Regions from separate parts of the Micromonospora echinaurantiaca genome, predicted to be linked through region 2. Evidence: riboswitches for the same ligand, from Rfam matches in the RefSeq annotation. Region 2 holds a riboswitch; the other holds the start of a gene.
The links. A riboswitch is a leader RNA that binds a small molecule or an ion and turns the genes downstream of it on or off. The one in region 2 is predicted to bind cyclic di-AMP.

Region 1 (7,858 bases), 2.2 Mb from region 2:
GAGGTGATCGCGCCGAGCCGGCCCTGCCGGTACAGGTAGCAGACCCGGTCCAGCACCGAGATCTTCTCCGCGCCGATCAGCAGCGGGTGGCTGAACGGGATGTCCTCGTACCAGCCGGGGTGGAAGCGCAGCTCCAGATCGGTCAGGAAGTCCCGGCGGACCACCTTGTTCCACGCGGTGTGCTGCACCCGCAGCAGCCGCGGCTGGTCGGCCAGGCGCACCACGCCCGGTATGCCGCGCAGCAGGTGGCTGCTCGCGTCGACCTCCCGCCGGCCGTTCTCGTGCACCCGCAGGTGGTCCAGCATCAGCACGTCGGGCTGGTGCGCCCGCAACCGGTCCAGCACCGCCGGGATCGTCCCCGGCGGCAGCCAGTCGTCGCTGTCGACGAACCAGACGTACCGGCCGGTGGCCACGTCGAGCCCGGCGTTGCGGGCGAGCCCCAGCCCGACGTTGCTGGTCAGGTGCACGGTACGGACGCCGGCGCGGCCGGCGGCGTACGAACGCAGCATCTCCCCGCAACGGTCCGGCGAGGCGTCGTCCACGGCGACGATCTCCACCGTGCCCGCCTCGCCGGCCGGGATGTCGGCCCGGACCGACTCGAGGCACTGGTACAGATACGCCTCGACGCCGTACACCGGGACGACGATGCTCAGCAGCGGCGGTTGCGTCGGCTCAGTGACCACGCCGCCACCCTCGACCCCGAGGGTGGCCGGCGCCGGAACCTCACGTGGCCGGCGGAGGTGGAGTCATCGAACGTCCGCCGAGCGGCGGGTTAACGGTTCAGGATGCGCCGCACCGGGCCGCCGACCGCCCGCCGGACCCGGGCCCGCAACTGCTGCTCCCGCAGCGTCTCCACCTCCTGCTGGAGCCCGGCGTTGCGGTCGCGCAGCCACTGCACCCGGGCCAGCAGGGCGTCCCGGTCGGTGGCGGCGGCCGGCCGCACGGCGGGCGGGAAGGTGGTCGCCCGCACCTCGGCGTCGAAGCGGGCGGCGCTGTCGCCGTCGGCGAACGAGTTGCCCAGGTCGTGCTTGGCCAGGAAGGACAGCATGGTCTCGTACCGCGCCTTGTGGCCGTCGTTCAGCGCCGTGTAGTCGGCCTCGTCGTAGAGCTGCGCGGCGTCGACGTCGGCCGGCACGTCCTTCATCACCCGGTGCGGGATGTCGAAGTAGCGGGCGAGTTCCAGGGTGCGCGAGTCGTGCGCGAACAGGTAGCCGGGGGTGCCGGAGACCAGCGCGGTGATGGTGCCGTGGATCCGGGTGCCGAAGGCGAACTCGAACCCGGAGAGGTAGTCCATCCAGGTCCACGGGTCGAGGAACATCCGCACCTTGTCCTCGACGAACAGCGGGTGCGAGGTGTGGATCGGGATCGCCGCGGTCTTGCCCCGGTCCTCCGGCGCGTCGCCGTAGAGCAGGGTGCCCAGGGTCTTCAGGTCCTGCGGCAGGTAGCGCAGGTTGGGGTAACGCTCGTGGTGCGCGGCGATGATCTTCGCCATCGACTTGACGTACGGGGAGATGGTCAGCGCCACCCGGTCGTCCCGGTCGAGGGCGGCCTTCTTCTTCTCCACCCGCAGGCTGTCGCCGTGCAGGAACATCGACGGACAGCCGATCACGTCGACCGCGGAGAAGCCCAGGGTGCGCAGGTAGCCCTCGGTGATCTCGCCCCGTACGCCGATGCTGTGCGACCGGTCGAGCACCGCCCGGACGAACCGGGTGACCACGTCGTCGATCGGCCGCAGGTACTCCCGGTCGCCGTTGACGTCGGTCTGCACGCCGACGCCGAGCACCACCACCGGGATCTTCAGCCGCTCGATGAACTTGGTCATCGTGACGAGCCGGTGCGCGTAGCTGCGCCGGAAGGCGTTCGCGAGCGGGATGACGAACACGTCGTACCGCTCGTTGACCAGGTCGGCCTCGCGCAGGTCGATCTTGAACTGGTTCGAGGTGATCTCGGTGCTGCGGGTCTTGAGCAGCTTGTGGGCGGCGTGGCTGAAGACGAGGTTGCCGTTGTTCTCGCCGATCCAGTTGCCCTCGAACGCCTCCTCCGCGGAGTAGACGTCGAACGGGCCCTTCTTGGCCCGCATCAGGATCCGCTGGTGCATCTCGCCGCTCCGCCTCTCGTCCGCCCTCGGGAGCGTTCCGGGCGCACACCGCGTCACCGCTCGACTCCGGCCGGCCACCAAGGCCGGGCGGCTCGCACCTGAGGGTTCGGGGAATATTAGGCCACCGGCCGCCCTGTGCACAGACGCCCGTCACCGCCGTGCCCCGGCCCGGTCAGCCGGTCGGCGCCGCCGGGTAGGGTGCCCGGGCGGGACTCCGCCCCGGGCGCCACCTGCGGCGCTCCGGCCGCGGGTCGCCCGCGCCGCCGCCGAGAAGGAGACGTACGTGCTGGTCACCTCGCCGACGGCCGGGAGTGGGGCATGACGGCCGCCGCCCCCGCCGCGCCGTCCGCAAGCCGGCTGCCGTCGCTGACCGGGCTGCGCTGGATCGCCGCGCTGCTGGTCTTCGGTTTCCACGCCGGCACGATGCGGATCATCGCCGAGCCCGACCACCAGGCCGTGGTGAACTGGTTCTTCACCCTGGGTCTGTCCGGCGTGCAGTTCTTCTTCATCCTGAGCGGGTTCGTGCTGGTCTGGTCGGCCCGGCCGGGCGACTCCCGGCGGGCCTTCTGGCGGCGCCGGTTCGCCAAGATCTACCCCAACCACCTGTTGCTCTGGGCGCTGGTGCTGCTGGTGGGGCTCTGGTTCGCCGACCCGGTCAACGTCGGCGCCGCGCTGGAGAACCTCTTCCTTCTGCAGGCCTGGGACCCTCGACCCGGCCACTTCTACAGCGTCAACACGGTCAGCTGGTCGCTGTCCTGCGAGTTCTTCTTCTACTTCTGCCTGCCGCTGGTGCTGCCGCTGGTGCGCCGGGCCCGGCCGTGGGCACTGTGGGCGGTGGTGGTCGGGGTGCCGCTGCTCATCCTCGCGCTCTGGCCCGGTCAGGCCCTGGTGCCCGAGGCCGACCGCTGGTGGTTCACCCAGGTCTTCCCGCCGGTGCGGTCGCTCGAGTTCTGGATGGGAGTGGCCGCGGCCGAGCTGATGCGTCGTGGCCGTTGGCGGGGGCCGGGCCTGCCGCTGGCCAGCCTGATCTTCGCGGTCACCTGGGTGGTCGCCGCTCAGTGGGTCCGGGCCGAGCTGTGGGCGGCGCTGCTCTCGGTGGCGTACATCCTGGTCATCACCGCGGCGGCGGACGCCGACGTGCGGGGCCGGCGCTCACCGTGGCGGTCCCGGCCGATGGTCTGGCTCGGTGAGGTCTCGTTCGCCTTCTACCTGGTGCACGTCTTCGTGATGATCACCGTGCTCCGGCTCACCGGGGACTGGGGGACCGGCTTCACCGGCTGGTGGGGAGTGGCCGTGGTGCTCGGCTTCCTGCTGCTGAACCTGGGTCTGGCCGCGTTGCTGCATCGGTACGTCGAGACGCCGATGATGCGCCGGCTGGCTCCGCGCCGTCCGAAGCGGACGATCGGCGGCCCGGCGGCGGTCGCGGCGCCGGACCCGCTGCCGGCCCCGGCCGGCCCGACGGTCGCGCAGGTTGCCGTGCCGGGTCCGCGCACGCTCGACCGGCCATCGGCGTACGTCGACTCGCGCTGAGCCGTCCACCCTGGTCGGCGCCCTCGGCGCGGCGAAGCCGCGACACGCCCGGCGGCGGTGCGGGGGACCGGACCGGACGGTAGCGTTGTCGTCGTGCTTCCGGTCGCGCTCGCCTGTCCGCTGTGGTGGGTGGCGCGCTGGGCCGCGCGGCTGACGGCCGGCCTCGCCGTCGCCGTCGCGATCGCCCTCGGCACACCCGGCGCGGTTGCCGCCCCGGCCGAGCCGGAGCCGGCGGCGTGCTCCGCCGCGTCCGTGCACGCCGACGCGCGCGCCGGGTCCGCGTCGACGGCCGTCGGCGCCGAGCAGCGCGCCGAGCCGGCTGGTCCGGTCACCGAGCCGACACCGGTCGATGCCTCGCCAGCACCGCGCCACGACGCCGCGCCGGCGCCGGCCGGGTCGGTCCCGGCCGTCCGGGCCCCGCGCGCCCCGCCGCGCGTCTGATCCGCCGCGGCGGCTGACGCCCCCGCCCGCGATCCCCGGTTCCGCACCCGTCCGGCCTCGGCGTGTCCCCACGACGCCCGGACGCGGCTCCCGCTTCCGCATCCGCTTCCCCCGTGAGGTGCCGACCTTGGAGACCGTCCTCTACCACCAGTTTCTGATCGACGTGCCGCGCGCCGCGGCCATCTGGTCCGGCCTGCTCGTGCTGGCGCTGACCGTGCTCACCGTGCTGGTCGCCCGCCCCGAGCGCGCCACCGACGAGGAGCCCGCCCCGGCGGCCGCCGAGCCGGCCGAACCCGACCTCGCCGACCTGCGCCGGTACGCCGAGGAGGTGGCCGTCGCCGCGACCCGGGCGGCGCAGACCGCCCGGCGGCGGCGCGCCGACTGGCTCGCCGCGCAGGCGGAGGTGGAGCGCGCCTGGCAGGCGTACGACGAGGCGGAGACCGCCGCTCGCCGGTTCGTCGGGGCCGCTGCCCTGCCCGCCCCGCGCACCCCGCGCACGCCGGCCGAGTACGCCGCCCGGGAGCGGTGGCTGCACCACGCGGCGATGGCCGCCCATTGGCGGGGGGAGCTGTCGGCTCGGCAGTTGTCCGACGTGTTCTGCCACCGGGCTGGCTGGGACCCGCGGCGGCACCCGGTGCAGCAGGAGATCGTGCTCGCCCGGGCGGTACGCGAGCAGCGCCGGGCCGGCTACCGGCTGGCCGCCGAGCGGGAGCGGTCGGCGTGGCGGGACGCCGAGCTGGCCGCCGAGGCGGCCCGAGCCCTGGCCGCCGAGGCGTACGCCGCCGCGGCCCGGCTCCGGCCGGGCCGGCCGGAGCCGGGCCGCGTGTCGGTGCCGGCCCGTCCGGTCGCCCCGGCCCGCTGGCGTCCCGCTCGGGTTGGTTGATCGGGAAATATTCCGGTGACGCCGGTCACAGCCGGCGAGAAATCGGTCATTCGGCACGGACGGGTCGAGGCGGGTCGACAATTCCTGGACCGCACCGCACCATTGTCCGGTTGTCGCCCGGTAACGGCGTCGGAGAGGCCTGTCCCATCGAGTCACGCCAGTGCGTAACTGACCGCAAAATTGTCGGGCGGAGACAGGTTTACGCAGGTGGACAGGGGTTGGCAGGCTTCTGACCGACCAGTAATGTCGGCCCGTCTGGTGCGGTTACCGATCGCAAGAGGCGACGCCGCGCCGACCCGCCTAATCGTGATCATACGAACCGGGGAACCAATGCTCCTTTGGGGTGAATCTGCGGGCTGCGGCCCGTGGTAGGGCGTACTTCCCGCCCGAATCCGTCAGCTAACCCGGTCGGCGGCGTCGGAAGGAGTTCCATCCTCGTGCAGCACGATCCCACCCTTCGGTTGTCCCCCCGCCTCCACGGCCCCGCGGTGTCCGTACCGCTCGCCCCGATCGCGAGCTGACCGACCGGCAACCGCCCCGCCCGACATCCGGGCGTCTTCCTGAGCGGCCCACCCACCCGCGGACCAGGGGTCCGCGTGGTCGAGCCGGCCTGCCCGCCGGCACCGCCCGTGCGCCGCTCGCCCCCCGAGTCCCCGTGGAGGAACCGTGAAGCACCACCTGAAGCGCCAGTTGCGGCGCATCGCCACCGAACGCCCCTACCAGGTGGCCGCCGCCTCCGCCGCGGCCCTGGTCCTCGCCTCCGGCGCCGGCGCGCTCGCCGCCGGCACCGAGGAGGCCCCGACCTCGGCGCCGGCCCAGGCCACGGTGGCCGAACTGCGTGACGCGCCAGCCGCCGCCTCGCGTGGCGAGGCCCGGCTGGGCACCGCCCCGTCCGGCGCCGCGCCGTCCAGCGCCGCCCCCTCGGCCGCCGCCTCGTCGGCCGCGCCGAACCCGGACCTGACCCGCAAGGCGGCGCCGAAGCCGCCGTCGCGCAAGATCCTCAACTACGACTACCAGGCCCAGACGACCTTCTACAACTGCGGCCCGGCCGCCGTGCGGAACGCGCTCAGCGCCGCCGGCATCGACCGTACCCAGGACGCCCTCGGCGCCCAGCTGGGCACCACCGAGATGGGCACCAACTCCGCCAACGACACCACCCGCGTGCTCAACGCCATGGTGAAGGGCGACCCGTACCGGACCCGGATGATCTCCGGCGGGGCGGCCACCCCGGCCCAGATGGACCAGCTCCAGGCCGACGTGGTCCGGGCCATCACCGACAAGCGGGGTGTCGTGGTGAACGTCGCCGGCAGCGCGACCGACACCAACGGCGGCTGGCACTCCTTCCCCGGTGGGCACTACATCGCGGTGGTGGGCTACGACGACGACGGCCGGCTGGTGAAGATCGCCGACTCGGCGAACCCGGCGACCGCCTCGTACTGGATGACCACCATCGACCTGGCGAACTGGGCGGCTACCCGCGGCTACTCCGCCTGATCCGCACCTCCGCGCCACTGCCGTCGGGCGCCGGCTCCCCATCCGGGGGGCCGGCGCCCGACGTGTAGCGGCGGCCGGCTCTCGCCCCGGCCGTCCGACCGGTGGCACACTGCGCCCTATGGTCGACGAATCGGGTACCCGGGACGGCCGGCGGCCGCTCCTGCTGCTGCTGCACGGCATGGGCGCCACCGGCGAGGTGTGGCTGCCCTGGGCGCCGCTGCTGGAGCGCCGGTGGGCCGGCCGGTGGCTGGCCCCGGACCTGGCCGGGCACGGCTGGTCCCCGCCGCTGCCGCGGTACTCCTTCGCCGGGCTGGCCGGGCAGGTCGCCGGCGGGCTCAAGCCGGGTGACCGGCTGGTCGTGCTGGGGCACTCCCTCGGCGGCGTGGTGGGGCTGGCGCTGGCCGCGCGTACCGCCGGGCTGACGGTGGACGCGGTGGTCGGGCTCGGCATCAAGGCCGTCTGGTCACCGGCCGAACTGGACCGGGCCGCGGAGCTGGCCGCCCGCCCGGTCACCTGGTTCGCGACCCGCGACGAGGCGGCCCGCCGCTACCTGAAGGTGGCCGGGCTGACCGGACTGTTCGCCCCCGAGCATCCGGCCGTGGAGGCCGGACTGCGGCAGGTCGACGGCCGCTGGCGGCTGGCGATGGACCCGGCCGCGTTCGCGGTGGGGGAGCCGCGCCTGCCGGCCCTGCTGGCGGCGACCGACGCGCCGGTGGTGCTGGCCCGGGGCGAGCGCGACCCGATGGTCTCCGACGAGCAGCTCAAGGAGTTCGGCGTGCCGGTGGTGACGCTGCCCGGACTCGGGCACAACGCGCACGTGGAGGACCCGGAGGCGGTGCTCGCCCTGGTCGACCCGTACCGCTGATCCCCGCCGCTGCGGTTCCCGGCGGGATGAGGGTGTTGTGCCGCCATGCCCGGAGCACTCGGGATAACATGCCCGTACGTCCCGGAGTGCGCCGGGCGTCCTGTTTGTCCGGGTGATCCTTCCGCACCAACCCCAGCGGATCGTCCGGCGGTAACCCCACCACCCCTCCTGTCCACATCTGAACGACATGGCGCCGCGTCCGGACCCGGACGCGGTCGCTGTTCGACGGGAGGAAGCCCCATGGTCGGGCTGACCACAGAAGAGATTCCACCGGCGAGGCCGGTCATCGGCGAGGCCGAGATCGCGGCGGCGGTACGGGTGCTGCGCAGCGGCCGCGTCGCGCAGGGGCCGGAGGTCGCCGCGTTCGAGGAGGAGTTCGGCGAGCTGGTCGCCGGCCGGCACTGTGTCGCGGTGAACTCGGGCACCTCCGCCCTGCAGCTGACCCTGATGGCGCTCGGATTCGGCCCGGGCGACGAGGTGATCGTCCCGTCGTTCTCCTTCGCCGCCAGCGCCAACGCGATCCGGCTGGTCGGCGCCCGGCCGGTCT
Region 2 (7,858 bases):
GACGCCGCCAGGCGATGACGAACACCTCCTGAGCAAGTTCAGCCGCCGCTTCCATGTCGGCGAGCCGGCGCTGGCCGTACTTCACCACCTGCCCGTAATCGGCCGCGTAGACCCTGGTGAACCAGTCCTCATCGCGTTTCCCCGGTGGACCCATCCAAGACTCCCGCCTCGTTGACGAACTCTCACCGTGGCTTGTGTCCTCTCCGGCCCGATGATTACCGGCAACCACCTATCAGAGCCGCACGCCGCGGCACGCTGCCTCCGGGTACAACAGGCTTGTCGCGTGGCTCTTATCCAACGACCGCCAAGTAATCCGAGTAGAACAGGCCCAGGCCGACCGCCACGCAGACGCCGGCCACGATCCAGAACCGGACCACAATGTTGACCTCGCTCCATCCGGCCAACTCGAAGTGGTGGTGCAACGGCACCATCCGGAAGACGCGTCTACCGGTGGTCCGGAACGAGACGATCTGGATCACCCAGGTCGTCGTGATGATGACGAAGAGCCCGCCGATCATGATCGAAAGCAGCGTCGTGCGGGTTGCCACCGCGAGCCCGCCGATCAGGGCGCCGAGCCCGAGCGAGCCCACGTCACCCATGAAGATCCGCGCCGGGGACGTGTTCCACCACAGGAAGCCCACGCAGGCGCCGGCCGCCGCCGCGGCGATCATGGCGATCTCCAGGGGATCCCGGACCTGGTAGCAATAGTCGTTCACGCGGGCGTACGCGTCGTCGGCGCACCAGTGCCGGTACTGCCAGAACCCGATCAGCGCGTACGCGCCGAGCACCAGGATCGACGCGCCGGTGGCCAGGCCGTCGAGGCCGTCGGTGAGGTTCACGCCGTTCGACATCGCCATGATCACGAAGACGATGACCATGACCGCGCCGACCTTGCCGACGTCCAGCCAGCTGATGTCGCGGATGAGCGAGATGTGCTCGCTGGCCACGGTCTGGCCGTCGGTGCTCGGCACGTAGAGCGCGGCGATGCCGAACCCGCCGCCGACGAGCGCCTGGCCGAGGAGCTTGCCTCTGGCGGACAGGCCATCGGAGTTGCGCCAGCGCACCTTGAGGAAGTCGTCGAAGAAGCCGACCGCGCCGCAGAAGACGAACAGCCCGAGCAGCACCAGGGCCGTCATGGTCGGCCCCTCCTGCGCGATCTGCCGCTCGGGCAGGGTGGTCAGGGCGATGTGCCCGGCGACGTAGGCGAGGACGGTCGCCACGATGAAGACGACGCCGCCCATCGTGGGCGTGCCCTTCTTGCCCTGGTTGCTGGCGAGCCCGATGGATCGGATCGGCTGGCCGGCCTTGAGCGCGGTGAAGACGCGAATCGCCACCGGCGTGCCGAACAGGGAGATGATGAACGCGACCGCGGCCGCGACGATGACCGCCCTCACGGGCGAACCTCCACGAGATCCGGATTTCTCACGGCGTCCCCACCGAGCTTCCACATCAGCGCCGGACGTATCGACCTGAGCTGGCCGTGCAGATGGTCCTTGGCGAAGTCATCGATCACGAGGCACGAGCTTGCCATCCGGCGGCGAGCGGAGCAGCCCTGGACCTCACAGCGCCGTGCCGTTCAGGGTGAGGCAAGCTAGCGCGGCCCCTCCGCCCGGGCCGTGGTGATCCATCAGCACACGGCCCGGGAGCGTGACGAGCACATCGCTGACGGCCTCAGCTCGCAGATCAAGGAGAGCAGGGATCGGGCACGCAGCGGGCACGGCCGGCGCAAGAAGCGGTGGCAACGATGAAGGCCCCAGCCAGGAAACCTGCCCTGAGCCGGGGCCTTGCGGTGGAGCGGGTGACGGGAATCGAACCCGCACTGTCAGCTTGGGAAGCTGATGTTCTGCCATTGAACTACACCCGCAAGCGGCACCACTGTACCTGAGTCACCACGCCGGTGCATCCAGGTACCCCCTCCGCCGGACCGCGCCGTCAGCCCCGCGGGCGGCGCGCCGCAAGATCCACACACAACTTTCGGGAAGTAGCGGCCTCACAGACCCCGCGAGGCAACAACTTGCGGGATGTCGCGCCGACCCAGCCGGGCCGCCCGGCCGAGGGACCAGCCGCTGCCACGAAAAAGTTTCAGTCCGGCAACATATGGGCGTTCTCAAATCTGTCGATCGGTTGTAACGTCTGGCCCACGTTCTCAGCCACGGCGTGACATACCCCCTGTCGCGCCGCCAGAAAGAGGTGGGCCCATGGGACTTCGTCCCGACCTGCTGACCCGGCGTGCCGCCGGTGTCGCGTCGACGACCCTCGCGCTGCTGCTCAGCACCGCCGCGGTGGGCGTCGTACCGGCCGCTTCGGCCTTCTCCGCCGCACCCGGTGAGGCATGCGTCGAGCCGGCCGACGTCCACGCCGATGCCCGGATCAAGGCGGGCGGCGCGGCCAGGCACGAACCGAACGAGCTGACCCTCGCGGAGACCCGCGAGCGGGAGGCCGACCTGGCCGCCGCGCTGCGCGAGCGGGCGCGCTTCCGCGCTGGCGCCGGGGCGACCACCCTCGCCGCGACCGTGACGATCCCGGTCGTGGTGCACGTGATCCAGGAGAACAGCACCCGGGCCGGCGGCAACATCCCGGACTCGATGATCACCTCGCAGATCAACGTGCTGAACCAGTCTTACAGCGGCGCGACCGGCGGCGCGGCCACCGCGTTCAGCTTCCAGCTGCAGAAGATTAACCGGGTGACCAACCCGGCGTGGTACCCGATCGTGCAGGGCTCGTCGGCGGAGCGGTCGATGAAGTCCTCGCTGCGGGAGGGCGGCAAGAACACCCTCAACGTGTACCTGGGCGAGCTGAGCAACGACCTGCTCGGTTGGGCGACCTTCCCGCAGCGCAAGCTGAGCAGCATGGACGGCGTGGTCGTGCTGAGCGAGTCGCTGCCGGGCGGCACCGCCGCCAACTACAACCAGGGCGACACCGGCACCCACGAGGTCGGCCACTGGCTGAACCTCTACCACACCTTCCAGGGCGGCTGCTCGGGCCAGGGCGACGGCGTCAGCGACACTCCGGCCGAGGCCTCGCCGGCCTTCCAGTGCCCGACCGGGCGGGACACCTGCACCGCCCCGGGCGCCGACCCGATCACCAACTTCATGGACTACACCTACGACTCGTGCATGTACCAGTTCACCGCCGGCCAGGCGAGCCGGATGCTGACCGCGTGGAACGCGTACCGCGCGGCCTGATCTGACGTACGGCCATCGGTGCCGGCTCCGCACGACGGAGCCGGCACCGCTGTCTTCGCGGCTAGGCGGCCTCGCGGCGGGCGTCGTGGTGCCGCAGCCGCGACGCGGGGTCGGCGGCCGGGGCGTCGGCGGGCGCACCCGGGTCGAGCCAGACCTGGACGGCGGGGCGGCCGTGACCGTTGCCGGGGCCACCCGCGGCACCCGCGTCACGGCGGGTCAGCATCGCCACGTCGACGGTGAACTCGAACAGCCGCCAGTCGACGTGCGGAGCGGCCCGGTGGCTGCGGGCCAGCCGGGCGACCCGGGCCGGGTCGGTGACCGGGCGGGCGTGCCCGGCGACGTAGGCCTCGTCGTCGCTCTCCTCCGGCGGGAAGGAGTGCAGCGCATAGCGCCCGTCGCGTTCCAGGTCACGCCGTTTCGGCGAGTCGACCACGAAGCAGAACAGCCCCTCGTCGGTGATCACCGGGGAGACCGGGTGCACCCGGGGCCCGCCGTCGGCGCGGACCGTGGCCAGGTAGCCGAAGCCCGGCCCGTACTGCTGCATGAGAACGCGGATCCCGTCGGCGAGTCGGGGCTCGTCAGCGGCGAATTCGGACCAGGAAGCCATGTGGACAGTCTATCGAACAGGTGTACGAACACCTAGTCCGACACGCAGGTCACCCGGGCGGCTTCGCTATGGTGTTCCGATGCTGCTCTCCGACCGCGACCTGGTCTCCGAGATCAAGGCGGGCGCCCTGGCGCTGGAGCCGTTCGAGCCCACGCTGGTGCAGCCGTCCAGCATCGACGTACGCCTGGACAAGCTGTTCCGGGTCTTCAACAACCACCTCTACACGCACATCGACCCGGCGCAGCAGCAGGACGAGCTGACCTCGGTGGTCGAGGTGCCCGACGGCGAGCCGTTCGTGCTGCACCCGGGCGAGTTCGTGCTCGCCTCCACGCTCGAGGTGATCTCGCTCGGCGACCAGCTCGCCGGCCGGCTGGAGGGCAAGTCGAGCCTGGGCCGGCTGGGCCTGCTCACCCACTCCACCGCCGGCTTCATCGACCCGGGCTTCTCCGGCCACGTGACGCTGGAGCTCTCCAACGTGGCGAACCTGCCGATCACCCTCTGGCCGGGCATGAAGATCGGTCAGCTCTGCATCTTCCGGCTCTCCTCACCGGCCGAGCACCCGTACGGCTCGGCCGTCTACGGCTCCCGCTACCAGGGGCAGCGCGGCCCGACGCCGAGCCGCTCCTGGCAGCAGTGGCGCACCTGGCCGACCCGCTGACGCAGCAGGAAAGGGCCCGCTCCGACGCCGGAGCGGGCCCTTTTCGGTGGTACGCGGTCAGCCCGGCCTGCCGTAGCTGTGGATCGGGCCGTCGTCGACCTTCTTCATCTTGATCGGCACCCCGGCCCGGGAGGCGTGCACCACCCAGCCGCCGCCGACGTACATGCCGACGTGGTGCAGGTCGGCGTAGTAGAAGACCAGGTCACCCGGGCGCAGCTCGCCCCGGCTGACCGTCTTGGTGACTCCGCGCTGCTGCGCGGCGTTGTGCGGCAGCGAGACCCCGGCCTTGGCCCAGGCGGCCAGCATCAGCCCGGAACAGTCGTACGAGTTCGGGCCCTCGGCGCCCCAGACGTACGGCTTGCCGATCTGGGCGCAGGCGAACTTGACCGCCACCCCCGCCGCGCCGCCCGGATAGCTGGCCGGGCAGGGGGCGGGACGCAGCGGCCCGCCGCCGCCGTTGCCGTACACCTTGATCCGCAGCTTCTGCAGCCGGTCGATCTCGGCGTTGATCTGCTTCTTCTTCGCCGCCAGCTGCGCCTCGACCTGGGCGAGCTGGGCGACCATCTCGTCAAGCGGCGCCTTCTTGGCGGCCAGTTGGTCGCGCAGGTCGGCGACCTGTCGCACGTCCTGCTGCTGGCGGTCGGCGAACCGGTCGAGCATTTCGAGCTGCCCGACCACCTCGCCCGGCGAGCGACTGCCCAGCAGGGCGTTGATGGTGAGCACGTTCTCGCCCTTGTAGGCGCGGACGGCCAGCGCGCTGACCTTCTCCATCGCCTCGTCGACCTGGGCCTGGAGCGGTTTGATCTGGGCGGCCAGGGCGTCGGCCTGCTTCCGCTTGGCGGCCAGGTCCTGGCGGGTGGCGTTGTGCCGTTCGATGATCGGTTCGAGCTTGTTCCAGTCCTCGTCGATCTGGCGCTCGATCTCGGCGACGGTGGGTTCGGCGTGGGCCGCCGTGGCGCCGCCGGTCAGGACGGCGGCGAAGCCGACCAGGGCGGCGAGTGCGGTGGTGAAGCGGGACCAGCGTGAACGCGGCGCAGCCGTCGCCGGGCCGGCGTACGCCGACCGTGCCGACGGTGGCCGCGGGGCATGGTGTGCCACCGGGCTCCGTACTCCTTCTTCCCAGACCGCCTACCGGGTTAGCTGACGGGTTCGGGCGGGAAGGGGACGCCCTACCGCAGTGGCTGCGGATTCACCCCGGGTTACCTGGTTCCCCGGTTCGCTCGCGAGCGATTCGGCGGTGTCGGACCGTTACCGCCCGGGTTGGACGGACCTGTTGCCGGGCCGACGAATGACCAGAGTAGAGACGGTCGTTATCAATCCGCAACCCGTGTCGCCGTGACACTCCGTACGCCCCGGCGATCGACGGTTCTCGCCGGGACGCGTCGAAGGTTTTCTTCCTTAGGAGTTGATACATGGAAAGGTATTGACGACAGGCCCGGCCCGGGGTGAAGGTGGCCGCATCGTCCACCCGTCTGACCAGGGGGTCCGATGCAGTTGTCCACAAGGTCCACAAGGTCCACGAGATCCACGAGATCCACGAGATCGAGGAGCAGGCGCACCCTGCTCGCCGCCGCCGCGACGCTCGCCCTGGCGGTCACCCCGTTCACCGCCGCTCCGGCCGCCGCCGAGCCCCTCGACCGGCAGCAGCAGTACGCCGCCGCGGCCGCCGAGTTCGGCGTGCCGGAGAGCGTCCTGCTCGCCGTGTCGTACCTCGAGTCGCGCTGGGACACCCATCCCGGCAACCCGAGCACCAGTGGCGGCTACGGTCCGATGCACCTCACCGACGCCGCCCACGTCACCGCCCAGCCCGCCGGTGGCCACATCGACGAGGGCGAGGACCCGCGCGGTGACGAGGCACGGCCGCTGACCGTCGCCGCGCCCGCCGTCAGCGAGTTGGCACCGGCCGCTCTCGGCGACGCCGCGCTGCAGACCCTCCAGGCCGCCGCCGCGCTCACCGGCGCCAGCGAGGAGGCGCTGCGCTCCGACCCGACCGCGAACATCCGTGGCGGAGCGGCGCTGCTCGCCGCGTACCAGCGGGAACTGGGTGGCCCGGTCGACGCGGCCAGCGACCCGGCGGCCTGGTACGCCGCGGTGGCCCGCTACTCCGGCGCCGGCGCCGAGGACACCGCAGCCGCCTTCGCCGACGAGGTGTACGGGCAGCTCCGCGAGGGCGCGAGCCGGACCACCGACGACGGGTACCGGGTGACCCTCGCCGCGCGGGAGGTCAACCCGGACACCTCGACGCTGCACCAGCTCGGGCTGCGGCGCGGCGAGCGGCCCGACGGGCTGGAGTGCCCGGTCGGCCTCGGCTGCGAGTGGATCCCGGCCCCGTACGAGAAGTACGGCCCGGGCGCCGGCGACTACGGCAACCACGACCTGGGCAACCGGCCAGCCCAGCAGAAGATCGAGTACATCGTCATCCACGACACCGAGGGCTACTTCTGGCCGAGCGTCGGCCTGGTGAAACGGGCCGACTACGTCGGCTGGCACTACACGCTGCGCTCGGTGGACGGCCACATCGCCCAGCACATCAAGGCCAAGGACGTCGGCTGGCACGCCGGCAACTGGTACGTCAACGCCAAGTCCATCGGCCTGGAGCACGAGGGCTTCGCCGGGCACGGCACCTGGTACACCGAGGCGATGTACCGCACCTCGGCCAAGCTGGTCCGGCACCTGGCGCTGCGGTTCAACATCCCGCTCGACCGGCACCACATCATCGGGCACGACAACGTCCCGGGCACCGTGCCGTCGACCGTCGCCGGGATGCACTGGGACCCGGGGCCGTACTGGGACTGGTCGCACTACTTCGACCTGCTCAAGGCGCCGTTCCGGACCACCGGCACGGCGCACACCGGGCTGGTGACCATCGACCCCGAGTTCGCCGACAACCAGCCGGCGTTCACCGGCTGCTCGCGGCAGCCCCCGGGGGTGCCGAACCCGCCGCCGCCGGTCACCGACCCCTGCCCGCTACGCGGCTCGTCGGCGGTGCTGCTGCGCACCGCGCCGAGCCACGACGCGCCGCTCGCCGTCGACCTCGGCGAGCACCCGGACGGATCGCCGGGCACCATGTACGTCCCGGACCACAGCGCCCGGGCGTCGGCCGGCCAGACGTACGCGGTGGCCGAGGTACGCGGTGACTGGACGGCGATCTGGTACCTCGGCCAGAAGGCCTGGTTCCACAACCCGGCGTCGGCGCGTACCGCGAAGTGGGCAACCGGCTTCGTAGTGACGCCGAAGCCCGGCAAGGCCACCATCCCGGTCTACGGGCGGGGCTACCCGGAGCGGGACGCCTACCCGACCGGGGTGCCGTACCAGGCGATCACCCCGTTGCAGTACACGCTCGCCGCAGGCCAGCGGTACGCGGTGGGCGGTGTCCTGCCGAGCGAGTACTACCGGGCCGTCACCTTC

Region 1: linked by a shared signal. The riboswitch ahead of GA0070609_RS19025 (C39 family peptidase) and the one ahead of GA0070609_RS29285 (C40 family peptidase) in region 2 are both predicted to bind cyclic di-AMP.

What each region holds. Positions count from the first base shown of each region.
Region 1 is NZ_LT607750.1:4,229,498-4,237,355, reverse strand. It holds gene GA0070609_RS19050 (glycosyltransferase family 2 protein) at 1-683, opposite strand, end outside; gene GA0070609_RS19045 (polysaccharide pyruvyl transferase family protein) at 773-2,098, opposite strand; gene GA0070609_RS19040 (acyltransferase family protein) at 2,417-3,628, shown strand; gene GA0070609_RS19035 (hypothetical protein) at 3,722-4,069, shown strand; gene GA0070609_RS19030 (hypothetical protein) at 4,188-4,952, shown strand; cyclic di-AMP (ydaO/yuaA leader) riboswitch at 5,240-5,381, shown strand; gene GA0070609_RS19025 (C39 family peptidase) at 5,619-6,446, shown strand; gene GA0070609_RS19020 (alpha/beta fold hydrolase) at 6,565-7,311, shown strand; gene GA0070609_RS19015 (DegT/DnrJ/EryC1/StrS family aminotransferase) at 7,552-7,858, shown strand, end outside.
Region 2 is NZ_LT607750.1:6,453,312-6,461,169, reverse strand. It holds gene GA0070609_RS29315 (RNA polymerase sigma factor) at 1-154, opposite strand, end outside; gene mraY (phospho-N-acetylmuramoyl-pentapeptide-transferase) at 291-1,394, opposite strand; tRNA gene GA0070609_RS29305 (tRNA-Gly) at 1,791-1,864, opposite strand; gene GA0070609_RS29300 (zinc metalloprotease) at 2,199-3,185, shown strand; gene GA0070609_RS29295 (pyridoxamine 5'-phosphate oxidase family protein) at 3,247-3,792, opposite strand; gene dcd (dCTP deaminase) at 3,872-4,450, shown strand; gene GA0070609_RS29285 (C40 family peptidase) at 4,508-5,548, opposite strand; cyclic di-AMP (ydaO/yuaA leader) riboswitch at 5,561-5,697, opposite strand; gene GA0070609_RS29280 (N-acetylmuramoyl-L-alanine amidase) at 5,939-7,858, shown strand, end outside.